Regions from separate parts of the Sphingobium sp. TomTYG75 genome, predicted to be linked through region 2. Evidence: riboswitches for the same ligand, from Rfam matches in the RefSeq annotation. Region 2 holds a riboswitch; each other region holds the start of a gene.

Region 1 (9,555 bases), on a different contig from region 2:
AATCGGTCGCAATAGCGCGCCGCCATGCCGAGGTCGTGCAACACCGTGACGACCAGCGAGCCGGTGCGGGCTTCGGCCTTGAGCAGGTCCATGACATCCAGTTGATGACCGGGGTCGAGCGCGGCGAGGGGTTCGTCGGCGATCAGGGCTGGCGCACCTACTGCCAGCGCGCGGGCGAGGAGGACGCGGGCGCGTTCGCCGCCTGATAGTTCGGTCGCGATCCGGCCCTTCAGGTGGAGGACATCGGCGCGGGCGAGCGCGGCGTCGACCAATGCTTCGTCTTGCGGCGAGAGGCGGGACAGTGGGCCGAGATGGGGCATGCGGCCGAGCGCTACCAGCCGTTCGACCAGCAATGGCCAGTGCAGCGTCTGGCCTTGTGGTAGATAGGCGACTCGGCGCGCTATGTCCTTTCGGCTGAGGCTGGCGATCGGAAGGCCGTCTATCGACACGGTTCCGTTTTCCGCGCGGACGAGGCCGAGCAAGGCGCGGATCAGCGTGGATTTGCCAGCGCCATTGGGACCGATGATGCCGACCAGTTGCCCCGGCTTCAGCACTGTGGTGACGCCGGTTACGGTGGCATGGCGGCCTAGGCGGACGGACAGGTTTTCGGCGCGGATGGTTACCATAGCCGCCGCTCCCGCATCAGGTGGACGAGGAAGACCGGAACGCCGAGCAATGCGGTCAGGACGCCGAGCTTCAATTCGCTGCTGGTGGGGATCAGCCGGACACCGATGTCGGCCAGCGTGAGCAACGCCGCGCCGCCGAGCAGCGAGGGGAGCAGGATGGCCGAAGGGGAGCGATCCGTGAGGGGGCGGACCAGATGGGGGACGATGAGGCCGACGAAGCCGATTGCGCCCGACACGGCGACCGCTCCGCCGACGCCGATCGCGACGCCCAGCATCATGCGCAGCCGCGCCCTGGAGAGGTCAACGCCCAGTGCTTGGGCGCCCTCCTCCCCCAAGGTCAGTGCATCGAGGCTGCGGCCGTCGGCGATCAGCAGCGCGGTGCCGATGAGGACGCAGGGCAGCGCGATCCAGACATGGGCGTAGCTGCGATTTTCGAGGCTGCCCATCAGCCAGCTCATAATCTCCATCGCCGCGAAGGGATTGGGCGAGAGGTTCAGCGACAGGCTGATGCCCGCCCCCGCGAGGGTTGCGACCGCTATGCCTGCGAGGATCAGGGTCAGGGGGCTCTCGGACGGACCAGCGAGCAGGAACAGCGCGGCGATGGCGATGAGGCTACTGGTGATGGCGAGGGCGGGGAGGATGAGCGGGTGAAGCTGCGCGAGGCCGAAATATAGGGCGCAGACAGCGCCGAGAGCCGCCGCGTTGGAGGCGCCGAGGACGGAGGGTTCAGCGAGCGGGTTGCGGAGATAGCCCTGAAGCGCGGCTCCGGCGAGGCCAAGCATCGCGCCGACGATCAGGCCGAGCAGCATGCGCGGCAGGCGCAGGTCGATGAGGATAGCGCGGGCGACTTCGTCACCGCCGCCGGTGAGGACGGCCAGGATGCGGGCGGGAGAGAGTGGGACCGCGCCCAGTGTAAGGGAGCCGAGTGCTGCCAAAAGGGTGAGCGCGAGAAGGATGGGGAGCAGCAGGGGATGGCGGCGGGCCTTCATGGCTTGCGCGCTCCAAGGCTGCTGATAGGGGTTGTAGTGCTGCGGCGAAAGCGGGAGCACGGCGCTTTGCGGAGGCTGGATTGGTGCGCAGAAGGATGTTGGCGATATGTTGTTTGGTCAGCCTGACCGGCGCTGCGCCCGCGCCGCCCAAGCGTATCGTGTCGCTCAACACCTGTTCCGACCAATATGTGCTGGCGCTCGCCGATCCGGGGCAGATCGCGGCCTTGAGCCCCTATGGCCATGATCCGGAACTGTCGGCGGCGATCGGGCAGGCGCGGCGTTTCCCCGTGCTGAAGCGTCCGGCCGAAGAGGTATTGGCGTTGCGCCCCGACCTGGTGATCGGCTTTCCCGATGGCGCTGGCGGCGTTGTGGGCGCGCCGGATGGGCGATGGCGCAAGCTGGGGCTGGCGAGCGCGGACAGTTTCGCGGCGATCAGGGGACAGATCCGGCAGGTGGCGGCCATTGTCGGCCATCCCGCGCGGGGCGAGGCGATAATCGCGGGCATGGAGCGCGACCTTGCCGCCATGCCCCGATCCCGGCGCGGCGGCGTCGCCGCCTATTATCAGCGGCGCGGCTATATGACCGGGACCGGCACTTTGGTCGATGAGTTGATCCGGCGCGCGGGCCTCACCAATCTGGCGGCGAAACTTGGTAAGCCAGCGCTGGCGCAGGTGCCGTTGGAGGAGATGATTGCGGCCAGGCCCGACTATCTGATCGTGGAAGAAGGCAGCGAAAAGGTCGTCGATCAGGGGACGGAGATGCTGCACCACCCGGTGCTGCGATCCATCCCCCGCATCCACGTACCGCAAGCGTGGACCGTGTGCGGCGGCCCCGCCTATGTGCAGGCCGCGCGCAGCATCGTCGCGCAGGCGGACGCCGCAAAAGGCAGGGTGCAGCCAAAGGCCGCGCCCCTGCGATGAAGGGGGGCAGTCGCCCACCCCCTTCACCTTCTACCGTCAGAAGCGGACACGCACGCCGCCATAGGCCGACCGGCCGTAGGTGCCATAACCATAGGCGGTGGCGTATTCCTGATCGAACAGATTGTCGATGCGACCATAGATTTCGAGCCTTTCCGTGATCGGGAAGGACGCGCGGATATCCGTTAGCGCATAGCCGTCAATCTGCACCCGGTTGCGGGTCACGGGGTCGAGATCGACGCTGTCGCTGACCATCGTCACGGTCGCCCCGGTCGACAGGCCGAAGGACCAGGCATAATCGACCGATGCGCTGACGGCGTTAGCGGCGCGGCGCAGCAGGCGCTCGCCAAAGGCCGCGCTGCCCGGCGAACGATCACGCGCATCGACATAGCTATAGGCGGCGGTGAAGGTCAGTGCATCGACCGGACGCAGCGTCAGCGTCGTTTCCACGCCCTTGGCGCGGGTGCGATCCAGATTGCCATAGGTGAATGTCGTATTGTCGTAATTCAGCTGGTCCCGCGTGTCGCGCCAGAATCCGGTGACGGACAGCACCGCCCGGTCGCTCCCCAGATTCTGGTCGAAGCCGATGTCGTAGCTCTTCGAACGCTCGGGCTTCAGGTCCGGATTGCCGCTGAATGTATCGTAAAGCTGATAGAGCGACGGCGCCTTGAAGCCCTCTCCGTAGCTCAGGCGGAAATTGGTAGCGCCACCATTGGGCGTGTAGTTGGCGTTCGCGCCGAACGTCGTCGCGCCGCCGAACTGGCTGTGATCGTCATGACGCACCCCTGCTGTCATGGACAGGCCCGCTACCGGCTTTACCACGGCCAGCGCATAGATGCTGTCGATGTTGGCGCGGTGGCTTTCCTGCGAACCGAAGCCGAAAAACTCATAATCGGGCCGCTCATGTTCATAGCCGAGCAGCAGCTTCACGTCATCGATGGGCTGATAGACGCCTTCATATTCGAAGCGCAGGTTCGTCCCGGAATAGCCGAAGTCCGGGGCGTTGCCGCGCACGAAATAATAATCGCGATCCTGCTGATACCAGGTAACGGCCGCCCGGTTGGTCAGCTTGCCGTCGAACAGCGCCAAATTCACGCCCGCATAGCCGATATATTGATTGGACTTCGCGACGTCGGGGCTGTCGGCCGGCGTGCCAAAGAAGCTGTCATAGTCGAGATCGCCGTTGATATAATAGCCGCGCAGGTCGAGGCTCAGATCATCGGTGAAGGCGATCTTCAGCCGGGCATTGCCAGTGATATTTTCATAGCCATCCTTTTCCGCGCCACCGAAATCGGAAGAGACAGCGGAGATGCCATCGGTGCGGAAATAGGCGAGGCCCACGCCGCCCGACAATATGCCGCTGGTGCCCGATACATCCGCCTTCGCATTCAGCGTATCGGCATAGCCATAATCGACCGACGCCTTGCCGCCGAACCCTTCGCTTGGGATACCGGTCATGATGTTGACGACGCCGCCGATCGCCTGGCTGCCATAGGCAATGGAGTTGGAACCGCGCAGCACCTCGATCCGGCGGATATTGCCGACAAGCAAATTGCCGAAATCATATTGATCGCCGATGCCGCTCGGGTCGTTGACCTTCACGCCGTCGATCAGCACCAGCGTCTGCGTCGTTTCGGCGCCACGCACCGACACGCTGGTGACGTTGCCCAAGCTCCCGGTACGATTGAAGCGGACTCCCGGTGTGGTGACCAGCAAATCGACGACGCTGACATTCTGGCGGGTTTCAATCGTCTTTTCGTCGATCACGGTCACCGCCTGCCCGACTTCATCGGTAGGCTGTTCGATGCCGAGCGCGGTGACGATGATTTCGTCCGCGTCTGCGGCGAGCGCGGGGGTGGCGGCGAGGAGCGCCAGCAGTGAAATTCCGGTCCTGATCATATTTCTGTCTTCCCTGAGCGCCATGCGACATGAGCCCAGGGCCTGCCGCATAAGCGGCCGGTGTGCGGGAAGAAGAGACGCCAGCCCCGTCACGCGCACCGATGCGGCCCTGCGCCGCTTCGTCGCTCAGACGGAAAACACCGTGCCCGGACCTATCCCTGGACCCAAGGCAAGAGCGACCATGCGCCGGTAGGTTTCCTGGCTCGCGGGTCGTCGCGGTGATGCACGCCTTCCCGGACTTTTGGTCCAGTGGCTGGTCCCCCTCGCCTTCCCCTTTGAAGGCTTGCGGGTTTCCCTGTGCATCGCGCTCGCCGCTTACAGTTGCAGGGACAGCCGCGGAGTTGGACGGTGATCCCGTCCGCACCGCATTCCCTTTCCGGCGCGATCTTTCGTGAACAGTTGCCCGCTCACGCCGCGCGCCATAGGGGAAGTTGAGGGTTCTGCCAAGGAGTGGATAATGCGATTGCTGGGTGCGGTGCTGGCTGGGGGACGATCCACCCGGTTCGGAAGCGACAAGGCTCTCGCGCTGATGCCGGACGGGCGCACGCTGATCGACCATGCTGTGGCGGCGATCGCGCCGCATGTGGAGGCAGTGGTGGTCTGCGGGCGGAGCGTCGAGGGGCTGACGGGGCTAGCGGATCGGCCAGCGGCGGACATGGGGCCGCTGGGCGGGCTGAACGCGGCGCTGCATTATGCGCGCAGTCAAGGTTACGATGCGGTGCTGACGACGGGGTGCGACATGCCCGTTTATCCGGCGGCGCTGGTGGAGGCGCTTGTGGGTGACAGTGGGGCGGTGCTGAAAGGGCAGCAGCTTGCGGGCTTCTGGCCTGCGTCGCTCGCGGACGAACTGGACGCGCATCTGGCGGAAGAGAATAAACGCTCGATCTTCGGGTGGATCGAGCGGGTGGGCGCGCGACTGGTGGAGCGGCCGGAACTGGTGCTGCCGAATATCAACCGGCCGGAGGATCTGGCGCGCTGGCGCGAGCCAAGCTGAGCTTACCGAAGCCCCCTCCCTTCCTTCCAACTAAGTTCGGGGGCATTCGGCAAGCTCAGGGCAAAAGTTGCGCAGAGCCGATCTTCAAAGCTGAAGAGCGACGCTGGCTGCAACCCCTACAGGCATGGACGTTCCCGCCACCGCTTCGCCGATCAGCAGCAGGGTCGGGTCTTCATCGCTGATCGTGGCGACCAGAAAGGCAAGCGCGGAGAGCTTGCCGCGGATCAGGCGTTCGGTGGGGAGCGAGACGTTGACCGCCACCATCACCGGCGTTTCTGGATCGCGCCCGGCGGCGATCAGCTGGCGGCTGATCTCTCCGGCGGCGGCGCGGCCCATATAGATGCCGAGCGTGCCGCCGGGACGGGCCAGCGCTTCCCAGTCGAGCTTGAGCGGTTCACCGGCTTTGAGATGCGCGGTCACCAGCGTCAGGCCCCGCGCCTTGCCGCGCAGGGTGAGCGAGGCGCTGCCGCTTGCAGCGGCTGCGCTTGCCGTGGTGATGCCGGGGCAGATGCGGAAGCGGATGCCGTCGGCGGCGAGATGCTCCATCTCTTCGGACGAGCGGCCGAATACCGAGGGGTCGCCGCCTTTCAGGCGCACGACGCGCTTGCCTGCTTTGGCGGCGGCGAGGAGGAGGTCGTTGATGCTTTCCTGTGCCTTGCTGTGGCGGCCGGAGCGCTTGCCGACGCTGACCCGATCGACACCTTGCGGGATGAGGTCGAGGACGCCGGGGCCGACGAGGGCGTCGTAGAAGACGATCTCGGCTGCGGCGATCAGCTTTTCGGCCTTGCGGGTGAGGAGGTCCGGGTCGCCGGGGCCTGCGCCGACCAGCCAGACTTCACCCGGGGCGATTAGTTCATTCGGCTGCATGAAGGGCCTCCTGCGGAATTTGGGCGAGGATGTTGGCGAGCGCGGGACGGCAGGACCCGCAATTGGTGCCAGCGCCGATCGCCTTGCCGATGGCGGGGACATCGACCAGGCTCTGGTCGCGGATGGCGGCGACGATCTGGTTGAGGCCGATGTCGAAGCAGACGCAGATGGTCGGCCCCTTGTCAGGCTGGTTGCCGGGACCGCGCGCGGCGAGGACGGATGCGCCCACCTCTTCCGCCTCAAGCTGGCCGATGAGCCAATCGCGCGAAGGGAGCAGGCCGGTGCGGGTGACGAAGAGGACTGCGGCCAGCTTGCCTTCCCGGATGATCGCGACGCGGCGGGTGCCGCGCGTCATGTCGACGGCTTCGACGCGGTCGCCTTTGGGCAGGCAGGCTTCAAGCCGCACGGGGTCGCCATTGCCCGCGACTTCGTAGAGCGCGCCGCCCGGAACGGTGACCTTCGTGGCCCAGAGGCAGGGGACCTTGGCGGGCTGCTCGCCGCGCAGGATGAGGAAGCCCTTCCACTCCGTCGCGACCTTTTCGATGCTGGCGGGCGTCGATTTGAAGCCGGGCTGGCCGGAATGGGGATCGACGAGCGGCCGGGGCAGCAGGCCGGTGCGGCCGCCTGTGGAGACCTGATCCGTCCAGTGGATCGGGGTGAAGATTTCACCCACACGCTGGCCTTCGCTGAAAGCCACGCGGAAGATGCTGTTGCCCTGCGCGGTCTGGACGCGGGCGAGGTCGCCGTCGCAAATGCCCAGTTCCTGCGCGTCCTGCGGGTGGATATCGACCAGCGGCTCCTCGCGATGGCGGGCGAGCTTGGCTGAGAGACCGGTGCGCGTCATCGTGTGCCACTGGTCGCGGTAACGGCCGGTGTTGAGCGTCATGGGCCACTGCTTGAGCGGCTCCTGAAGGTCCATTTGCTTGGTGAGGACCAGCCGCGCCTTGCCGTCGGGGGTGGAGAAGCAGCCATCGGCAAAGGGCTTGTCGCCGCCCCAGCGGAAGGGCTCCATCGCTTCATAGGCGTCGTTGCCGATGGTGGCCTGGGCACGGAGGTTGAGCAGGCGCTGGCCGTCATTCTGATAGGCGGTCAGGCGGGCATGTTCGCGCCAGATGTCGGCGGGCCGGTCATAGGCGAAGGCGTTTCGAAAGCCCATGCGGCGGGCAACTTCCTTGACGATCCACCAGTCGGGTTTGGCGTCGCCGGGGAGCGCCAGGAAGGGGCGCTGGCGGCTGATTGTGCGGTCGCTATTGGTGACGGTGCCGTCCTTCTCGCCCCACCCGGCGGCGGGCAGGCGGACGTCGGCATGGACGCTGGTGTCGGTGTCGGCGATGATGTCCGACACGACGAGGAAGGGGACGGATTCCAACGCTTCGCGGACGCGGTTCGCGTCGGGGAGCGAGACGGCGGGGTTGGTCGCCATCACCCAGAGCGCCTTGACCCGGCCTTCGTTGATGGCGCGGAACAGGTCGACGGCTTTGAGGCCGGGCTTGGTCGCCATGTTCGGGGCGGCCCAGAAACGTCCCACCCGCTCAACATTTTCCGGCGCGAAGTCCATGTGGGCGGCGAGGGTCGAGGCAAGGCCACCGACTTCGCGGCCGCCCATCGCGTTGGGCTGGCCAGTGATCGAGAAGGGCGCGGCGCCCGGCTTGCCGATGCGGCGGGTGGCGAGGTGGACGTTGATGATCGCGTTCACCTGATCGGTGCCACGGATCGACTGGTTGATGCCCTGGCTGAACAGGGTGACGGTGCGCGGCGTGGCGGCGAACAGCTTGAAAAACTGCTCCAGCAGCGCGGGCGCGATGTCGCAGGTCTTGGCCGTCGTCCAGAGATCGTGGCTGGTGCGGATATGCTCCCAGAAGCCTTCCGGGGCGTTCACATGCTCGGCCACGAAGGAGGGATCGGTGATCCCTTCAGCGTCGCACCAGGCGAGCAGGCCGTTCATCAGGGCGACGTCGGTGCCCGGCTTCACCGGCAGATGCAGGTCCGCGCCTTCGCAGGTTTCGGTACGGCGCGGGTCGATGACGACCAGCTTGGTGCCCCGTGCGGCGCGGGCGCCCTGGATGCGCTGATAGACGATCGGGTGGCACCAGGCGGTGTTGGAACCGACCAGCACGATCAGGTCCGCTTCATCGAGGTCGCCATAGGTGGCGGGCACGATGTCCTCGCCAAAGGCACGGTTGTGACCGGCGACCGCGCTCGACATGCAGAGCCGCGAATTTGTGTCGATGTTGGACGTGCCGATGAAGCCCTTCATCAGCTTGTTGGCGACATAATAATCTTCGGTCAGCAGCTGGCCGGAGACGTAGAATGCAACGCTGTCGGGGCCGTAGCGATCGACGGTTTCCTTGAACCGCTTGGCGACGAGGTCCAGCGACTTGTCCCAGCTGGCGCGCTTGTTGCCGATCATCGGGTGCAGCAGGCGGCCGGTCAGGCCGACGGTCTCGCCCAGATGCGTGCCCTTGGAGCAGAGGCGCCCGCCATTGGCCGGATGCGCTTCATCGCCCTTGATCGTGACCGACCGGGGTCCGGTCGGCGTGGCCGAGATGCCGCAACCGACGCCGCAATAGGCGCAGGTGGTGCGGATGGCCTGGTTCATGCTCTTACCTCTTCGTCCCGAGGAATAGGAATTGGGTGGAAGCGCTTGCCGCAAGGGATGGCCAACAAGACGCCCCCACCCGGGTCCCCGCCGTTGTGGCTAGGGACCGGAAGCTTGATGCTCGTCAGGCTGCCGCCTTCATCGCTGCCGGGCGAGCGATCAGGATGCGACCGCCCTCCTCTTTCACGGCGATGGTCGGCGTGCAGCCTTCGTCATTGCCCTGCGCCTCGCCCGTTTTCAGGGCGATGTTCCAGTTGTGCAGCGGGCAGGCGACGCTGTGGCCATGGACGATACCCTGGCTGAGCGGTCCCTTCTTGTGCGGGCATTCATTGACCAGCGCGAAGACCTTGTCGTCGCTGGTGCGGAAGACAGCGATTTCCTTCTCGCCTGCGATTTGCACCGTGCGAGCGCCGCGCTGGGGAATGTCGGCCAGCGTTCCGATGTCGATCCAATCGGTCATGATGGTTACTCCGCAGCGATGGCGATGGGTTCAAGATGCTGGTGCAATTCGCTCTCCGCACCAGCTGCGCGCTGCGCCCAGGGGTCTTCCTGAGAGAAGCTCTGCGAGTAGAGGAAGCGGGCGCGAAGAGCCTCGCGGCCTGCTTCGTCTTCCACGATCCGCTGCTTCACATATTCCACGCCGACACGCTCGATCCACGGCGCG
Region 2 (9,555 bases):
TGCGGGATCGGGGAGGGATTGCCAGTCCGGGGTGATCGTGGCGGTGCCGGGCCAGCCGATCGGGTTTATGCCGGTGGAAAGATCGATCCAAGGCCGATCCTCGGCTGCATAATGCTGACGCGCCGCCGCCAGACGACCGCCATGCCAATGGAAGATGTCACTCATCGTGCCAGCACCAGCGCGGCTAGCAGGCCGCTTTCGATGAGTTCGATCCCCGCGCCATGGCCATCGCCCGAAATGCCGCCGATCCGGCTGCGCAGCCACCATGCCCAGAGGGGAACGAAAATAGCGGCGGACAGGAGGGCGGGAATGATCAGGCAGAGAGCCACGGCCAGCATCGTCCAGCCGAGCAAATGCAACTGACTGATGCTTTCGCGGAAGCGGCTGGCCAGGCCCTCATGGAGCGGCGGGAGCCAGAGGGTCCATGCCAGGGGGCCGATCCGCGCGACGAAGGGCACGGCGATGAGGGCGATCGGCGCGACATGCTCCGCGCAGAGGCGCAGCAGGACGAGCTTCGCCAGCAGTTGCAGGACGATGGTGACGACGCCGAAGCTCCCGATATGCGGGTCGGCAAGAACGGCGGACAGCTTTGCCGGGTCGCCATGGGCTGCCCCTACCCCGTCAGCGATGTCGCCAAGACCGTCGAGATGAAGCGCCCCGGTGATGGCGACCCAGGCGATCAGGCCGAGCAAGGCGGCCATCCAGGGATCGGCGAGGACGCCGATTGTCATGGCAGCGGCGACGGCGAGGCCGACGATGATGCCGGTCGCGGGAAACCAGCGGATCGCAGCGGCAAAGTCCTCCTCCTCCGCGCGCACTTGCGGGAGCGGCAGGCGGGTCATGAGTTGCAGGGCGAGGATGAGACGGATCATGTTACAAGCCCGGTGATCTGCGCGCTGGGATTGTCTCCCGGCCAGAGGCGCAGGCTGAGCAAGGCGCCATAGGGAAGGTCGATTGCCCAGGCCTGCTGGTACGTGAAGCCATACAGCGTAGTCAGCGCCCCCCGTATCGCACCGGCATGGGTGAGGACCAGCGAGGACCGGTCGATTTCGCCAAGTGCCGCCTTTACGCGCAGGCAAAGGCCGGACCAGCTTTCCCCTCCCGGCGGAGGATGGTCGTCTGGGGATGACCAGAAACGACCAATTTCCTCAGCAGGGAGAGTTGCGGGATCGGCGCCCTCCCACGTGCCGAAGTGCAGTTCCCGCCAGCGCGCGTCGACGTCGTGCGGCACTTGCCTGTTGGTCGCGATCAGGGCGGCGGGAGCGCGGGCGCGTGTCAGGTCGGAGCTGATCAGGCGGTCGAATACGAGCGCGCGGGATCGTTCGATGCATAGCTGCATGGCGGCCGGGTCGGGGGGCATATCCATGTGACCGAGCAGGAGGCCGGGCGTTTGTGGCGCTGCGTGGCGCATCAGGTGGAGCGTGAGCGGGCTCATAGCGCGTTAGCCACGGCGGCTTCGGCGAAGGTTGCCATCTGGTCGTGCGCGGCGAGGGCCGAGCGGATGAGTTGCGCCGCGACGGCTGCGCCGCTGCCTTCGCCGAGGCGCATGTCGAGGTGAAGCAAGGGGTTCAGGCCGAGCTTTTCGAGCAGCCGGGCATGGCCTGCTTCGGCGGAGCAGTGGGCGGCGAGGCAGTGGGCGGTGATGGCGGGATTGTCGTGCGCCAGAGGGGCGATGGCCGCGCCGCAGATAAAGCCGTCGAGCAGCACCGGCACGCGCATCATGCGCGCGGCGAGGATGGCGCCTGCCATCGCCGCGATCTCTCGCCCGCCGAGACGGCGGAGGGTTTCGAAGGCGTCGGTGCAATGGGGACCGTGCAGCGTATGCGCGATCTGGACGGCCTGCGTCTTGCGAGTGAGGGCGGCTGCGTCGATGCCGGTGCCCCTCCCCGTCCAGTCCTGCGCCTCGCCATCAAAGGATTCAAGGCACAGTGCGGCGGCAGAAGTGGTGTTGGCGATGCCCATTTCACCTGCGAAGAACAGGTCGCAATCTTGCACGACGGCGGCGGCGCCCGCGTTCAGGGCGTCGAGGCACTCCGCTTCCGTCATCGCGGAGGCTTCGCATATGTCGGCGGTGGGATTGTCGAGGGCGAGCGGGACAATGACCAGCTCGGCTCCGCAGGCGCCCGCAAGCGCGTTGATCGCCGCGCCACCTGCTTGGAAGTTCGCGACCATCTGCGCGGTGACGGAGGGCGGGAAGGCGCTGACACCGCGCGCGGCGACGCCATGATTGCCCGCGAAGACGGCGGCGCGGATGCGGTCGGTGCGTGGACGTTCGCGACCTTGCCAGCCTGCCATGAAGAGGGCGACCTCCTCCAGGCGGCCGAGCGATCCGGCGGGCTTCGTCAAAGATGCCTGCCGCGCCGCTGCCGCTTCGATCGCCGCCGCATCAGGCTGAGGGAGGTTGGCGAGCGCGGATTGGAAGCCACCGCGATCCTGAAAGCCGATCATGTGCAAACAAAGCCTTCGGGCGGGGTGCGGACGATGAAATGGCCCTTCACTCCCTGCGGCCATTCGGCGTAGCGCACGACGCCTTCTTCGCTGGCCGCGTGGCGCAGGGCATAGTCGAGGATGGCGCGGGCGGCGTCGGCATCCGGGTTGAAGTCGCCCAGCACGTAGCCGACCTTGCCGGGGCCACGCACATGGACGGTGCAATGACGCTGACAGGCGAAGAGGCAGGGCATGTCCTGCACGGCAACCGCATCATAAGCAGGCTCGGCCGCCTGAAGATCGCGCATGGCCTCAACCAACAGTGCGCCGCCGCGCCGCCCTGCCCCATCCTCCCGCTGATCGGCGGACAGGCGGCATGTCGAACAGACCACCACCGATGCCTTGTTTTCGACAGCGCACAGCATCAGCGGCGCGCTTCCATAACCATGTAAACATGAAAGACCGTCATCATGGCCCTCCTCGCAAAATCGAACCGCAAACGGCCCTGCCCGGCCGGATGGCGAGCAAGGCGGTGGCTGTCGTCCGCGAGGGGAACCCCGTTCGTCCGGCACACCCTGTCCGGTCGAAGAACGACTGCGGCAGGCAGGTCTCCTGGCTCACGGGTCGCTGCGCACCGGCCGCCTTCTCGGAGGAAAGTTCCTCCAATGGCTGCGTGGCCGGTCCACTCACCGCTTACAGTTGCAGGGGCAGCGCGGGCATTACACCCGACTTCCCTTTTGATCCCCGAGGGGAACCTGTCGCGGGGCTGCTGATAAAGAGGCGGCGGCGCGTCCGCAAGCGGTAGATGGAGCGGCGCTTCGTCAGTCGGGCAGGTCGCCCGCCGCGAGCACGGCATCGGGCCGGGCAAGCACGACGATCGGCAATCCCGCGCTGGCCGCGCGCTCGGCTGCCAGACGGGTCGGGGCGGAGATGGTGACGAGCAGCGGGCAATTGGCGAGCGCCGCCTTTTCCACCAGCTCAAAGGAACAGCGGGAGGACAGCAGCGCGAAGCCGCCATCCCAGGATAGCTGCCGATGCCGCATTGCCCCGATCAGCTTGTCGAAGGCATTGTGGCGGCCCACATCTTCATAGGCGAGGCGGATCGCGCCATCCGCTCCGGCCAGCGCAGCGACATGAACCGCGCCAGTTTGCCGATTGAGCGGCTGGTGCGCGGCAAGATCGCGCAAGGCGCCGAAGATCGCTTCCCAGCTCGCGTTTGATCGGGCTGTCACGGCAGGCAAGGGCCGCATCGCCTGTTCCAGATTTTCCACGCCGCACAGACCACAAGAGGAATCGGAGACGCGATGACGGACCCGGCCGAGCAGCCCCTCGACGCGGTCTTCCGGCAGCGTGGCCCGCGCGACAAGGCCCTGCTCCGTAGCATGGACATCGACGTCGATCGGCGCGTCGGATGGGATGACCAGCCGCTCGGCCAGCGCGAACCCCTGCACCAGTTCCGCAACGTCGGCGGGCGTCGCCATCAACACGGCATAGCCAACGCCGTTGAACTCGATCGCGACGGGCACTTCCTCCGCCAACTCGCGCGTCACGGGCGATGCTTCGCCATCGGGGGTGATGCGGGTGAAGGAGGAGGGCGAAGACATAGGGCCGGTCTAGGCGGGCAATGTACCTCCGGCAAGCAAATGGACGCGGCCATGCAACTGCCGCTTCCCTTTGGTGGCTAAGCCATCTATGCACGGCCACGATCGCGCCGGTGCCCGAAAGGGCTTTAAAGGGAATGCGGTGCGGGGTGCTAACGAGGCGCCCAAATCCGCGGCTGTCCCTGCAACTGTAAGCGGTGAGCGAGACGCATATCGACCTTCCGTCACTTGTCGGAGGGTCAGCCACTGGGCCGGACGCTAAATCATGCGAGGCCTGGGAAGGCCATGTGTCGAGCGATGACCCGCAAGCCAGGAGACCTGTCGGCGTCTGGTCGCTCTTGCTTTGGCCCAGGGGATGGCCGGGGCACGGTATTCCGTCTGAGCGACGCGTGCGGCGGGACCGCACCGGCTTCATGTGCCGGACGCTTCATCGCGTCCGTCCGGCGCGGAATGTCGGCCGCTTAGCGGAGGTCCCGTCCAGTCTCGCTGACGCTGACGGGAGCCATGCTTTTATGGCCATGCAATTTCCGGCGCTTCGTCGCCGTGCCACTTTCATGTTCGCGGGGCTGATCGCCGCCAACATCGCGTTATGGCTTTGCGCCTTGCTGATCTTTGCGGGCGACACGATGATGCTGGGCACCGCCCTGCTCGCCTGGAGCCTGGGCCTGCGCCACGCAGTCGATGCCGACCATATCGCCGCCATCGACAATGTGACCCGCAAGCTGATGCAGGAAGGTCAGCGGCCGCTGACCGTCGGCCTGTGGTTCGCGATCGGCCATAGCGGGATCGTGCTGATCGCCGCCGTCGGAATCGCTTTCGCCGCCAGCGCGCTTAGCCGTGTCGAGGCGGCGGGCGAGATCGGCGGGACGATCGCGACGATCATCTCCGCCACCTTCCTCTTTGCCATTGCCGCGATGAACCTCATCATCCTGCGGTCGGTTCTAAAGACCTTCAACCACGTCCGCAGTGGTGGCGCCTATGTCGATGAAGATATGGACATATTGCTGGGCAATCGGGGCATGTTGGCCCGGCTGTTTCGACCGCTGTTCCGACTGGTGACGCGCAGCTGGCACATGGCGCCGCTGGGCTTTCTGTTCGGGCTAGGATTTGACACAGCGACCGAAGTCGCGATCCTCGGCCTGTCGGCAGGGCAAGCGGCGAGCGGGCTTTCGATCGCGACCGTACTCATATTCCCCTTGCTGTTCGCGGCGGGCATGGCGCTGATCGACACGGCGGACGGCGCGCTGATGATGGGCGCCTATCAATGGGCGTTCGTGAAGCCGATCCGCAAACTCTACTACAACATCACCATCACGCTGGTGTCGGCGCTGGTTGCGATCGTCATCGGCGGGATCGAGGCGGCGGCGCTGCTGGGCGACAAGCTGGGCCTGACCGGCGGCGTCTGGTCGGTGGCCGCCGATCTGGGTGAGCATTTCAACAGCCTGGGCTTCTTCATCATCGGCCTGTTCGCCGCCTGCTGGCTGGTGAGCTGGGTCATCTACCGCTGGAAGCGCTTCGACGAGATCGAGGTGCTCCTCCCCAATCAAGGACAGACAATATGAGCAAGGTTCCTGCCACCGTCATCACCGGATTTCTGGGTGCTGGAAAGACGACGCTGATCCGCCATTTGATCGAGAATGCGGGTGGGCGGCGGCTAGCGCTGATCATCAACGAATTTGGCGATGTCGGCGTCGATGGATCGCTGGTGAAGGGCTGCGGCGATGAGGCCTGCCCGGATGAGGATATTATCGAACTGGCCAATGGCTGCATCTGCTGCACCGTGGCGGACGATTTCCTGCCCACGATGCAGCGGCTGCTCGACCGGGATGTGCCGCCCGATCATATCATCATCGAGACATCGGGCCTCGCCCTGCCCAAGCCGCTGGTGAAGGCCTTTCAGTGGCCCGATATCCGGACACGGGCGACGGTGGACGGGGTGATTGCACTCATCGATGCCGATGCACTGGCGGCGGGCCGCTTCGCCCATGACGAGGAAGCGCTGGCTGCCGCTCGGGCGGCTGATCCGACGCTGGACCATGACAGCCCGATCGAGGAGCTTTTCGAGGATCAGCTGGCCTGTGCCGACCTTGTGCTGCTGAACAAGACAGACCTGGTCGCGCCGGAAAGGCTTGCGGAACTGGAGCGGGATCTGGCGGCGGAAATCCGGCCGGGCGTGCGTATCGTCCGCACCGCGCGGGGGGAGATCGACCCGGCGGTCCTGCTCGGCCTTGATGCCGGGGTCGAGGACCAGATTGACGCCCGCCCCTCCCACCATGACGAGGAGGAGGATCATGATCATGAGGATTTCGACAGCTTCGTCATGGAGTTGGGGGAATTGGGCAATCCTGCGCCGCTGCTGGATGCTCTGAAGCAGGTCATAGCCGATCACGACATATTGCGGGTGAAGGGCTTCGTCGCCATTGCGGGCCGTCCGGCAAGGCTGGTCATTCAGGCGGTCGGGCCACGCATCCAGCATCATTATGACCGGCACTGGCAGGTGCATGAGGAGCGCCGATCGCGACTGGTGGTGATCGGGCAGGCGGGGCTGGACCGGGCGGCGATCGAACGGGCATTCATCCAGCAGATGGCGGTCGCCTGATGCATTTGCTGACCGCCACGCCCGGCACCGTCTCCAACGGGGACGAAGCGATCGACCTTGGCCAATCGCCGGGCGACATCGTGCTGCTGACCGTGGCGGACAGCGACCTTGCCTGCTTTGCGAGCGCCGCCGCCATTCTGGGGGAAGGCGGGCCGTCGATCAGGCTGGCCAATCTCCTTCAGCTCAAGCATCCCTATTCGGTCGATCTCTATGTCGAGAATGTGATTTCCCACGCGAAATTCGTCTGCGTGGTACTGTTGGGGGGTAAGAGCTATTGGCCCTATGGCATTGAGGAAATTGCCAATGTCGCGCGCGACAGGGGCATTGCCTTCGCCGCCATCGCGGATGGGCGGGAGGATGATCCCGAACTGCGGATGGCGTCCACCCTGCCCCCGAAAATATGCGACCGGCTACGCGATTATCTGCGGCAGGGTGGCGTCGCCAATGCCACGGCTTTTCTAAGGACCGCCGCGCGGATTGCAGGGTTGGACGCGGGCGCGCCCGACGCGCCGGTTCCGCTCGCCGACGCGGGCTTTTATCTTCCCGGTGTCGAACGCCCGACGCTGGAACAGGTGAAGGCCGGTTGGATATCCGGCCAGCCGACAGCGCTGTTCCTTTTCTACCGCGCCTTGTTGATCGCCGGAACGCTGGAGGCGGTGGACGCGATGATCGCGGGATTGGGGGCTGCGGGGCTTAATGTCCTGCCGGTCCATGTACGGGCGTTGCGGGAACCCTTTGCGCGCGACTTTCTGGAAGGAGTGATCGGGGTAGCTCGACCGGACGTCATTCTGAACGCCACCGCCTTTGCCGCATCGGCGCCCGGCGAACCGCGCACGCCATCCATATTGGAGCAGGCCGATTGCCCGATTCTTCAGACCTTGTTCGCCAGCGCCGAACAGGCGGCGTGGCAGGATAGCGCGCGGGGGCTGGGTCCGCGCGACTTGGCGATGCATATTGCCTTGCCCGAAGTGGATGGGCGCATCTTCACCCGCGCGGTCGCTTTCAAGGCCGCCGCCCGCTTCGATGCGCGAACGGAATGCAGCATCGTGGTGCCGCAGCTTCTGGCTGATCGTGTGCACTTTGTTTCCCAACTGGCTGCAAACTGGGCCAGATTGGGACTGACGCCGGTTGAAGGCCGCCATGTGGCGCTGGTCCTTGCCAATTATCCGAACCGGGATGGACGGATCGGCAATGGCGTGGGCCTCGACACGCCGGAAAGCGCGGCGGCGATCCTGCGCGCGCTGGCGGAGGCTGGCTATCGGACGGGCGACGCGCCGACCGATGGCGCGGCGTTGATGGCGCATATGACCGGAGGGGACGCGCCCTGCTCGCTCGCGCTGGCCGACTATCGAGCGGCATTTGATGACTTTCCCGAAAGCGTTCGTACAGCCGTTATCGAGCGATGGGGCGAGCCGGAGGACGATCCCTTCTGTCAGGGTGATACCTTCTTCCTTCGGGTCCATCGCTTCGGTCAGATCGCGGTCGCGGTGCAGCCGTCACGCGGCTATGATGTCGATCCGAAGAGCAGCTACCATGACCCGGCGCTGCCGCCGCCGCATGCCTATCTCGCCTTCCATATCTGGCTGGCGCGCGCATTCGCCGCGCATGCGGTGGTGCATGTGGGCAAGCATGGCAATCTGGAGTGGCTGCCGGGCAAGGCGATCGCGCTGTCGGAGAGCTGCTTTCCCGAAATATGCGCCGGGCCGATCCCGCAAATCTATCCGTTCATCGTCAACGATCCGGGCGAAGGCACGCAGGCGAAACGCCGGATCGGGGCATGCATCATCGACCATCTGACGCCCCCCCTCACCCGAGCCGAGACCTATGGGCCGCTCAAGGAACTGGAGGCGCTGGTCGATGAATATTATCTGGCGGCGGGGATGGACCCGCGCAGGCTGGAAACGTTGCGCCGGGACATATTGGCATTGGCGGCAAGCCAGGGACTGGACAAGGATGCGGGCGCGGAAGGCAGCGGGGACGATGCCTTAGCCGCGATCGACAACTATCTCTGTGAACTGAAAGAAATGCAGATTCGTGACGGACTGCATATCTTTACCCGGTCGCCAGAAGGGACGTTGCGGCGAGACCTGCTGATCTCCCTTGCCCGGTGCCCGAGAGGTTTGGAGGAGGATCAGCAATCGCTGCTGCGGGCTCTGGCGGACGATCTGGATTTGGGTTTCGATCCGCTCGACTGCGGCATGGGTAAGCCTTGGGATGGGCCGCGCCCGGACGTGCTGGCAGGCGTGGCGCAGGATGCATGGCGCAGCACCGGCGATACGGTGGAGCGGCTGGAGCTCTATGCCATGCAGCTGCTCGACACGGGCGAGGCCGCGCCGGGGCCGTCGAGCGGGCGCGTTCTGGAGGTGATACGCAGCGACCTTGGTCCCCGCGTGGATGCTTGCGGAGAGGCAGAGAAGGCTGCGCTGCTTCAGGCGCTCGACGGTAAGTTCGTGCTGCCCGGCCCCTCCGGCGCGCCGACGCGGGGGCGGCCCGATGTGCTGCCGACCGGGCGTAATTTCTATTCGGTCGATACGCGCGCGGTGCCGACTGTGGCCGCATGGAATTTGGGCCAGCGATCCGCCGACCTCATTGTGCAGGATTATCTTCAGCGGGAGGGCGATTATCCGCGCGCCATCGCTCTGTCAGCCTGGGGCACGGCGAACATGCGGACGGGCGGCGACGACATCGCGCAGGCGCTGGCGTTGATGGGCGTGCGGCCGCGATGGGAGTGGGCTTCGGGGAGGGTCGTGGGCTTTGAGGTGATGACAATCGCCGAGCTGAACCGGCCGCGCGTGGATGTGACGCTACGCGTGTCGGGCTTCTTCCGCGACGCTTTTCCGGAACAGATCGACCTGATCGACAGCGCCGCCCGCGCCGTGATGGCGCTGGATGAGCCGGACGAAGATAATCCCGCCGCCGCGCGTCATC
Region 3 (9,555 bases), 390 kb from region 2:
CGAACATCGCGCCTCGGTCATCCTCAGCCTCGAAAGCCTGGAACTGGAAGCGCAGATGAAATGCGCCGCGACCTTCCTCTCCACCCTGTTCGACGCCCCCCGCGACCATTGGTATCCCGCCCTCGTGGTGGTGGACGAAGCGCAGATGTTCGCCCCCGTCGCCGCCGGTGACGTCTCCGACGAAGCCCGCCGCCTTTCGCTTGCCGCCATGACTAACCTCATGTGCCGTGGCCGAAAGCGCGGCCTCGCTGGCGTCATCGCCACCCAGCGCCTTGCCAAGCTCGCCAAGAATGTCGCGGCCGAAGCGTCCAACTTCCTCATGGGCCGCACGTTCCTCGACATCGACATGGCCCGCGCCGCCGACCTGCTTGGCATGGAGCGCCGCCAGGCCGAACAGATACGCGACCTCGAACGCGGCCGCTTCCTCGCGCTCGGCCCCGCCATCTGCCGCCGCCCCGTTGCGGTGAAAATCGGGACGGTCAAAACGAGCACCCGCGGCGGCACCCACAAGCTGATGCCGCCCCCCACCGCCGCGACCGAAAATATGCAGGAACTGCTCTTCGCCAGCGCGGGCGAGGACGACGCGCTTCCCCCTCCTCCGCCCCGCGCCGAACCGCCGCCGCTCCCCGCCGAAGAATTGATGCGCGCCCTCGCCGCCGCGCCCCTCGCCAAGCCCGCCGCGCCCGAGCTCGACTTCGGCCAGAACGAACCCGTCGTCATCGCCGTCCTCGAAGAAATCGTCGCAGACCTTGGCGACGCGCAGCCAAGCGTCGCCAGCCTCTATCAGGATTTCGGCGTCCGCTGCCGGATGAAGGGCCTGCGCGCACCCCCGCTTGATCTTGCCGCCTTCCGCAAACGTTTCGCCATGGCGCAGGCAGGCATGTTCGACGCCGCCGACCCGCGCTGGGACGACGCGATGAAGGCCGCCCAGCCGCTGCCCGAAGACATGCTCGCCCCCTTCCTCCTCATCGCCCGCGCCGCGATGCAGGGCCTGCCTTGCCCGGACGACACAGCCCTCGCCCGCGCCTATGGCACCAGTTCGCCGGGCCGCGTCCGCCGCCTCATCGACTATATGGAAAAGATCGGCGTCATCGTCGCCCGCACCGACTTTGGCGGTCGCCGCTCGATCGGCGTGCCCCAGCTCGGCCTCTCAACAGCAGCGGCCGAAGGATGAGCGTCTCCGTCCTCTTCGTCTGCCTCGGCAATATCTGCCGCTCACCGCTGGCCGAAGCCGCCCTACGCGCCGAAGCCGAAAAGGCTGGCCTACCCATCAAGGTCGATTCAGCAGGAACCGGCGACTGGCACGTAGACTGTCCGCCCGACAGCCGCGCCCAGGCGGTAGCCCTACGCAACGGCATCGACATATCCACCTATCGCGGCCGTCAGGTCTCGGTCCAAGACTTCCACAGCTTCGACCACATCTTCGCCCTCGACGCGGAAAACCTCAAAAACCTCCGCCGCATCCGCCCGTCAAATGGCACCGCCGACCTCCGCCTCCTCATGGACCTGATCCCCGGCCGCGAAGGCAGCAGCGTCACCGACCCCTATTTCGGCGAGGACGAAGGCTTCGATGAGACATGGGAGGATGTCACAAGGGCAGCCCGCGCCCTGATCAAACACCTCCAAGGCTAATTTTTCACGCGGAGACGCGGAGGCAAACCGGCCCGCGCGGCGCATCCGTCAAAAACGTCGCATCCAACGCGAAGCCAGTAAGACGCACCTGCTCCCGTCACACGCACCCTCTCCGCGTCTCCGCGTGAAATAATCTTCGCGCAGAGGCGCAGAGCAACACCCTCTGCGCCTCCGAAAACCAAAACCCGAACGGCCGTTCAAGCAGGCATCTTCACCCGCGCCCGATAGGCATGCAACAACGGCTCGGTATAACCGTTAGGCTGCACCACGCCCTCGAACACCAGCGCCCGCGCCGCCTGAAACGCCAGACTGCTTTCCTCCCGCCCGCTCATCGGTTGGTACAGCGGATCGCCCGCATTCTGCGCATCGACCTTCGCCGCCATCCGCCGCAGCGCCGCGTCAACCTCGTCAGCCGAACACACCCCATGCAACAGCCAGTTCGCGATATGCTGCGAAGAAATCCGCAACGTCGCCCGGTCCTCCATCAGCCCAACATCATGAATGTCCGGCACCTTCGAACAGCCAACGCCCTGGTCCACCCAGCGCACGACATAGCCCAATATCCCCTGCGCATTATTGTCCAGCTCATCGCGAACATCCTGCGCCGACCAGTTCACCCCCGCCGCCAGTGGCAACGTCAGCAACGCGTCCAGCCCGGCAACCACTTCAGCCTTCCGCTCCTCCTGCCGCGCAAAAACATCGACCGCATGATAATGCGTCGCGTGCAAAGTCGCGGCAGTCGGCGAAGGCACCCAGGCCGTATTCGCCCCCGTCATCGGGTGCCCGACCTTCTGCTCGAGCATGTCCGCCATCCGATCGGGAGCCGCCCACATGCCCTTGCCGATCTGCGCCCTGCCCGACAGCCCGCAGGCAAGCCCGATCTGCACATTGCGATCTTCATAAGCCTTGATCCACGCCGCGCTCTTCATCTCGCCCTTGCGGATCATCGGCCCCGCGCGCATCGACGTATGGATTTCGTCCCCCGTGCGATCCAGAAAGCCGGTATTGATGAACACGATCCGGTCCCGCACCGCATGGATACAGGCGGCAAGGTTGGCGGAAGTCCGCCGCTCCTCATCCATCACGCCAACCTTCAGCTGATGCCGCTCCAGCCCCAACAAATCTTCGATCGCGTCAAACAGCTCATTGGTGAAGGCAACCTCTTCCGGCCCGTGCATCTTGGGCTTCACGATATAGATGCTACCCGACCGGCTGTTGACGAAACGCCCGTTCCGCCGAATGTCGTGCAGGGCGATCAGGCTGGTGACGATCCCATCCAATATCCCTTCCGGCGCCTCGTTCCCATTGGACAGCCGCACCGCAGGCGTCGTCATCAAATGCCCGACATTGCGCACGAACAGCAAAGACCGTCCCGGCAGCGTGAACGCACTTCCATCAGGCGCGACATAGGAACGGTCCCCATTCAACCGCCGCGTCATCATCGCGCCATTCTTCTCGAAGCTGTCCTCCAGATCGCCCTTCATCAGGCCGAGCCAGTTGGCATAGGCCGCGACCTTGTCCGCAGCATCCACCGCCGCAACGGAATCCTCCAGATCGCAAATGGTCGACAGCGCCGATTCCAGCACAACGTCCGCCAGATGCGCCGGGTCATCCCGCCCGATCGGATGGCTTGCGTCGATCACCAGCTCAATATGCAGCCCATTGTTGCGAAGCAGGATGTTATTCCCTGCCCGCCCGGCAAGTTGCGCGGTGTCGCGCAAGACCGGCGTGCCACCCGCCCAATCCGCCCAGCTTCCCTCCGCCAGAGGAACCGCCCGATCCAGGAACGCCTTGGCCCACGCAATCACCTGTGCGCCGCGCGCCGGATCATAGCCCTTGCCCGCCGCCGCGCCGGGGATCGCATCGGTCCCGTACAGCGCATCATAAAGGCTGCCCCAACGTGCATTGGCCGCGTTCAGCAGGAACCGCGCATTGAGTATAGGCACCACCAACTGCGGCCCCGCCAAGGTCGCCAGCTCTGCATCCACCCGATCCGACCCGATGGAAAAAGGCGCGGGCTCCGGCACCAGATAGCCGATCTCGGTCAGGAAAGCCCGATAAGCGTCCCCGTCGACCGCCCGCGCCTCATGCCACGCATCGATCTGCGCCTGAATCGCGTCGCGCTTGTCCAGCAGAGCCGCGTTACGCGGCGCGAACCGATCGAAAATCGCAGCCACGCCCTGCCAAAATGCCTTCGCCGCGATCCCCGTCCCGGGCAGGACTTCTCCATCGATAAAGCGCGCCAGCTCGGCGGCAACCATCAGGCCCGATTTCTCGATCATGCCGTCCATGGGCAACTCTCCATCCAAAACTGTGACGAAAGCCTATAGACCCCTCTCCATCCTCGCACTAGACAACAAGAACTCAAAGCATCTGTTCCTCACAGGAAAAGATCATCGATGGATCCCGATTATCTTCTCTTCGCCCGCGCGGTGGATGCAGGCAGCCTTTCGGCGGCGGGCCGCATATTGAACATCTCGCCTGCCATGATGTCCAAACGCCTCTCCCGGCTGGAGGCGCGCCTCGGCGTCCGCCTCATCCACCGCACCACCCGCCGCCTTGCCCTCACGGAGGAAGGCGCCAGCCTGCACCGCGACCTTGTCGCCATTCTCGACGCCATCCAACAGGCGGAGCAACGCGTCACCAGTCGGCACCGGAGCGCGTCCGGGCCGCTGCGCATTTCGGCGCCCACCTCCTTCGGCCGCCTGCATGTGGCGCCCCATGTCGGCCGCTTTCTGGATCTGCATCCGCGCGTTGATCTCGAACTCAACCTGTCCGACGCCTATGAAGACCTGCTTGCCGAGCGCATCGACGTGGCAATCCGCATCACCAGCGACATTCCTCCCCATCTGGAGGGACATCATCTCGCCACCAACCGCCGCATCCTCTGCGCCAGCCCCGCCTATCTCGCCGTGCATGGCATTCCGGACAAGATCGCCGACCTCCCCCGCCACCGCCTGCTCGCGGCCGATGGACAATTGCCATGGCGGCTGGTGAATGGCCGTGCGCGCAAGCTGATCGATGGCCAAAGCCATGTCCGCACCAACAGCAGCGAAATCGTGCGCGAACTCGCCCTCACCGGCGTCGGGATTGCCTTGCGCTCGCTCTGGGACGTGGGCGACCTGATCGCGGAAGGCAGCCTCCTCCGCGTCCTCGATAGCTGGGAAGGCCCCGCTGACCTTGCCGTTCACGCCGTCCACCCCCGCGCCGCAGGCCGTCCCGCCGCCGTAGACGCCTTCATTGGCTTCCTGCGCGACATCTTCCGCGATGCATCGTGGAACCGGGGCGGTTGATAGCATGAAGCCCCTTAGCGCCATCCGCTCAACTGCTTGAGAAGCGCAGAAATCCCCTCCTGAAATCATTTGCAAGCCGACTGTCAAAAAACAGAAGCTTTCCGGCGTTAACCTGCGTAATGGCAGCGGGAAACAGGCCGATGTTATCGTTCGAGCCATAAGAAATTGAGAGAGGATAAGGGCCATGCGCCCCAATGACGCATCACATTTTTCCGCCTGCGCCGCCCAGGAAGCGCGGCAAGCCAGGGAAGCCCGCCTTCGCGGCGCAGACCAGGCCACCATCGCCCTCCACAATGAACGCGCCGTCCGCTACCAAGCCATGGCCCTACGCCTCCAGCGCGAGCGCGGCGCGACGCTGAACTGATCCATCAACGCCAAGCGGCTACGCCAGCGTCCCACCACGTACCGTCATGCCAGCGAAAGCTGGCATCTCAGGCGACCACGCGCCTCCTAGCAAGGGGATCCCAGCTTCCGCTGGGATGACAAACGGAAAAATGAGGGACACGCCCATTCCCTCTCCCCTTCAGGGGAGAGGGTGCCGAGCATAGCGAAGGCGGGAGAGGGGAACGCAAAGCACGACCGCCGCTCCCCTCTCCCCAACCCTCTCCCCTGAAGGGGAGAGGGGGTAAGTTACCTCACCCAACCACCCCCCCTTGCCCTACCCCCACAGCTCCGCTATCGCTCCCGTCACCCGGGCAACCCCCGGGCATGATCGCGCCGGTGCCTCGAAAGAGGCTTAAAAGGGAACATGGTAAAGGAGGCACCCGCCTCCCCAAGCCAAGGCTGTCCCTGCAACTGTAAGCGGCGAGCGCGATGCACATCGCCCCACCTCATAGGCGGGATGGGGCAAGTCACTGGGCCGGACGCTAAATCCTGCGAGGCCCGGGAAGGCCGTGCATCAAGCGATGACCCGCGAGCCAGGAGACCTGCCAGCGTCTGGTCGCTCTTGCCTTGGTCCAGGGGATGGCCGCGGCACGGTAGTTTCCGTCTGAGCGACGAACGAGCGGCGAGAGGCCGCTTCGGTGACGCTGGCGGTCGCCTTGGGGGCGTCCGGCCGTCGGCGCGCGCCGGTCGCCGTCTGGCGGCAGGTCTCTCGCCGAGTGTCGCCAGACGCCCGGAGTGCATCAAGTGAAACTACCCAATCAACTCCACCGCGCTGCCTGCGCGCTGACCGCCACGCTCCTCCCATTCCCCGCCTTCGCTGCCGATGCGAATGACGCGGGCGAGGATGCGAACACCATCGTCGTCTTCGGCCGGGGAGAGGACAAGATCGGCACCGCTCATGCGGCAAGCGAGGGCAGCGTCGGCGGCGCGGACCTTCTCGTCCGCCCGCTGCTGCGCGTCGCCGAACTGCTCGAAGCCGTGCCGGGCATGGTCGCGGCCCAACATTCGGGCAGCGGCAAGGCCAATCAGTATTTCCTGCGCGGCTTCAATCTCGATCATGGGTCCGACTTCACCACCTATATTGACGGGGTTCAGATGAACTTCCGCACACACGGTCACGGCCAGGGCTATCTCGACCTGAACGGCCTCATCCCCGAAATCATCGCGAGGGAGGATTTTCGAAAAGGCCCCTATCGCGCCGATGGTGGCGACTTCGCACTCGCGGGCGCGGCCAATATGACCACGATCGACGGCTATGACCGCCCATGGATCGCGGCGGAGGGCGGCTCCTTCGGTTGGCGCAGGTTGGCGGCAGGCGGCACGGTAAAGGCGGGCGCAGGCAATCTCACCCTCGTCGCCCAGGCCAAGGCTTATGACGGCCCGTGGCAGGAGGCCGAACATCTGCGCCACTATGCAGGCTTCGCCAAATATACGCTCCCCGCCGGGGCCGGTAAGATCGACGCCACGCTCCACGCCTATCGCGCGACATGGCGCCCGACCGAGCAGATACCCGAACGGATCATCGGCACGCCGCTCTGCCCCGATGTCTTCTGTTCGCCCGATCCTTCCGCGCGCGGGGAAACGACGCGCATCATCGGCAACATCGCTACCATCCAGCCGACATGGCGCACCAATCTCTATGCGCAATTCTATGACTGGACGATGTTCTCCAACCCCACCTACACCGATCCCGACGGCACCAGCGCGCAGATCGAGCAGTTCGATCGACGCTGGGTACTGGGCTTCACCGGCGAAAAGCGTTGGGACATCGCCCCGGCACTGCAACTGAAGCTCGGCACGGAAAATCGCTATGACGCGATCGGCAATGTCGGCGTCAATCGCACGTCGAACCGCGCTTTCCTCTCCTCGCTCGGCCGCTATCGCGTAAAGCAGGGGTCAGCCGCCCTTTATGGCGAAGCCACCGTCACGCCGCTGCCGGGCTTGCGCATCACTGGCGGCCTGCGCGGCGACTATTATCATTATGACGTCCGCGCCCGCGACGCCGTCGCCGCCGCGCTAGGCGAAGGCAGCGGATCGGACACGCTCGTCTCTCCCAAGGCGTCGGCGGCCTGGGCAATCACGCCGCATGTCGAACTTTATGCCAATTGGGGCCGGGGCTTTCATTCCAACGATGCGCGCGGCGCGGTCAATGTCGACACGCCTGTCCCGATGCTCGTGCGCGGCACGGGCAAGGAATTGGGCGGCCGCCTGCAACTACCCGGCTTCACCTTCACCGCGACCTATTGGTGGCTCAATGTCGGGAGCGAGTTGCGCTTCGTCGGCGACTCCAACGCGGTCGAACCCAGCGGAGCCAGCCGCCGCCACGGCTATGAGCTTGTCGCTTTCTGGCGCCCGCTCCCCTGGCTCGCCTTCGACGGCAATTACACCGCCAGCCACAGCCGCTATACCAATGGCGACCATATTCCCAACGCCTTCAAAAACGCCGCGTCCGCCGGGGCTGCCATCGTGCTCGATCCATGGGAAGCCAGCATCCGCGTCCGTCACCTTGGCCCCTCGCCGCTGATCGATGACAATAGCGTGCGCGATTCCGGTAGCACGGTCGTCAACGCGCGCGCCGCCTGGAAGGGGAAGCGGGTGCAAGTCTATGCCGAACTGCTCAACATCCTTGGCAGCGGGGACAAGGACATCGCTTATTATTACGAGTCCTACCTTCCCGCCGCAGATGCGGAGCCTGTCGAAGGGAGGCTAAGCCGCGTGGTCGAACCGCGAACGGTGAGAGGCGGCGTCAAGTTCAGCTTCTGATGCTGGGGAAGGCCGCGTCTAGAAAGAGCCTGCGGCCTTCCCAATCAATGGCTTACATAATGAACGGCGATGTTCATAAAGTAAAAGTGGATAGGGCAACGGTCAAACTACAATAGAATACATGTTAAATACCCGTGGAAATTTTGAGACGTAGTTGACGTCTTTTCGCCTCTATGCAATTTTCCCCTCGGCAATCTGGACAAAGAATCAGTAGCCTGGAGAGGATGCCAATGAAACACGCACCATTAAGGGGCGCCGTTTTTCACGCGATATTGCGTGACTGCCTGGAAGCACAGCGCGCCCCCAAGGAAACAGAAATACAACTGATCGCCTGCAAGATATGGCAGGACAGTTTCGCCGCGATCACGCACAAGAACTGGCACGACCTCGTACCCGGCAGCGAGGAGTATGAATACACCATCAACGCCGCGCGCATGGCCTTCGGCCTGCACGCGACCAACACCGCCGCCTGAATGGATAGCCCAATCCACCTACGCCGACGATTGCCGTTTCAAAGCTGGAACTGGGTGATCCATTCGCAGATGAGGGCGGGCTTGCTCTCGCCTTCTATCTCGACCGTCGCCTCGGTGGTCAGCTGAATCTGCCCCGGCCGCTTTTCGACGATCTCCAGCGGCTTGAACTTTCCGCGCACACGTTTGCCGGATCGAACGGGCGCCAGGAAACGCAGCTTGTTGCTGCCATAATTGATCTCCGTGGCGCCGTCGGGAACGATGTCGCCTCGCGCGTCGGCGCACAGATGCGGCAGGAGTGAAAGCGTCAGGAAACCATGAGCGATCGTCCCGCCGAAGGGTGACTGCTTCGCGCGCTCCGGATCGACATGGATATATTGATGATCCTTGGTCGCTTCGGCGAACTGGTCAATCATCTCCTGACTGACCAGGAACCAGTCCGACACGTCTTCCTCGTCCGCCCGCGCCTGAAGATAATCGAGAAACTGGCTCATTCCATTCACCCCCCATGCTGCTCCAAGAGCAAAACTATGCACAAGCATGCGCGAATGCGATAGGAAAATACTCCAGTGGTGATGAGGATCAGTTGGACCTTGTCAGCGGCGTCGAGTTACTTACCCTTCCCAAAAGAATAAGCTGGAGAGGCCATGACTGGAGAAGACAAGAAGCTTCGGCTGCACGAAAGCCGTGCAGCCGAAGAGTCGAGGGATGGATATCGATCGCGGAACCATCCACGATCAAACATCGCGGAATATGATCTAGCGCCGTGGTCGGCCCACATCATCCTTGCAGCGTGGGAAGGGATCATCTGATGAGCCCCTCTCATCCGTCCAACGACCCTTTCGGAATGGAACATGAGCTGCTGCTGGCGGCGCTCCGACGGCGGCTACGAGCAGCGGGCCTGACCCAGGCCGACGTCTCGAAAAAGCTTGGCGTGGGCACCGCCACCGTCAAACGATGGCTGCATGGCCGTGGGCTGGGCCTGCGCACCTTGTCGCAACTGTGCGCACTCG

Evidence for each region. Region 2 has a riboswitch for cobalamin ahead of ACYU81_RS16815 (DUF1636 domain-containing protein). Riboswitches for the same ligand answer to the same signal wherever they lie in the genome.
Region 1: another riboswitch for cobalamin. It lies ahead of ACYU81_RS09570 (TonB-dependent receptor plug domain-containing protein); the one in region 2 lies ahead of ACYU81_RS16815 (DUF1636 domain-containing protein).
Region 3: another riboswitch for cobalamin. It lies ahead of ACYU81_RS15075 (TonB-dependent receptor); the one in region 2 lies ahead of ACYU81_RS16815 (DUF1636 domain-containing protein).

The regions. Positions count from the first base shown of each region.
Region 1 is NZ_BSRE01000001.1:1,895,579-1,905,133, reverse strand. It holds gene ACYU81_RS09585 (ABC transporter ATP-binding protein) at 1-626, opposite strand, end outside; gene ACYU81_RS09580 (FecCD family ABC transporter permease) at 620-1,615, opposite strand; gene ACYU81_RS09575 (ABC transporter substrate-binding protein) at 1,699-2,535, shown strand; gene ACYU81_RS09570 (TonB-dependent receptor plug domain-containing protein) at 2,572-4,431, opposite strand; cobalamin riboswitch at 4,603-4,827, opposite strand; gene mobA (molybdenum cofactor guanylyltransferase) at 4,889-5,425, shown strand; gene cobA (uroporphyrinogen-III C-methyltransferase) at 5,510-6,292, opposite strand; gene ACYU81_RS09555 (molybdopterin-dependent oxidoreductase) at 6,279-8,891, opposite strand; gene nirD (nitrite reductase small subunit NirD) at 9,016-9,351, opposite strand; gene nirB (nitrite reductase large subunit NirB) at 9,357-9,555, opposite strand, start outside.
Region 2 is NZ_BSRE01000002.1:680,615-690,169, reverse strand. It holds gene ACYU81_RS16835 (threonine-phosphate decarboxylase) at 1-165, opposite strand, end outside; gene ACYU81_RS16830 (adenosylcobinamide-GDP ribazoletransferase) at 162-872, opposite strand; gene ACYU81_RS16825 (histidine phosphatase family protein) at 869-1,435, opposite strand; gene cobT (nicotinate-nucleotide--dimethylbenzimidazole phosphoribosyltransferase) at 1,432-2,448, opposite strand; gene ACYU81_RS16815 (DUF1636 domain-containing protein) at 2,445-2,852, opposite strand; cobalamin riboswitch at 3,013-3,201, opposite strand; gene fdhD (formate dehydrogenase accessory sulfurtransferase FdhD) at 3,249-4,031, opposite strand; cobalamin riboswitch at 4,123-4,368, shown strand; gene ACYU81_RS16805 (HoxN/HupN/NixA family nickel/cobalt transporter) at 4,541-5,590, shown strand; gene cobW (cobalamin biosynthesis protein CobW) at 5,587-6,627, shown strand; gene cobN (cobaltochelatase subunit CobN) at 6,627-9,555, shown strand, end outside.
Region 3 is NZ_BSRE01000002.1:289,779-299,333, forward strand. It holds gene ACYU81_RS15050 (helicase HerA domain-containing protein) at 1-1,174, shown strand, start outside; gene ACYU81_RS15055 (low molecular weight protein-tyrosine-phosphatase) at 1,171-1,632, shown strand; gene ACYU81_RS15060 (malate synthase G) at 1,830-3,923, opposite strand; gene ACYU81_RS15065 (LysR family transcriptional regulator) at 4,032-4,925, shown strand; gene ACYU81_RS15070 (hypothetical protein) at 5,110-5,289, shown strand; cobalamin riboswitch at 5,627-5,873, shown strand; gene ACYU81_RS15075 (TonB-dependent receptor) at 6,054-8,072, shown strand; gene ACYU81_RS15080 (hypothetical protein) at 8,303-8,545, shown strand; gene ACYU81_RS15085 (MaoC family dehydratase) at 8,584-9,036, opposite strand; gene ACYU81_RS15090 (helix-turn-helix domain-containing protein) at 9,354-9,555, shown strand, end outside.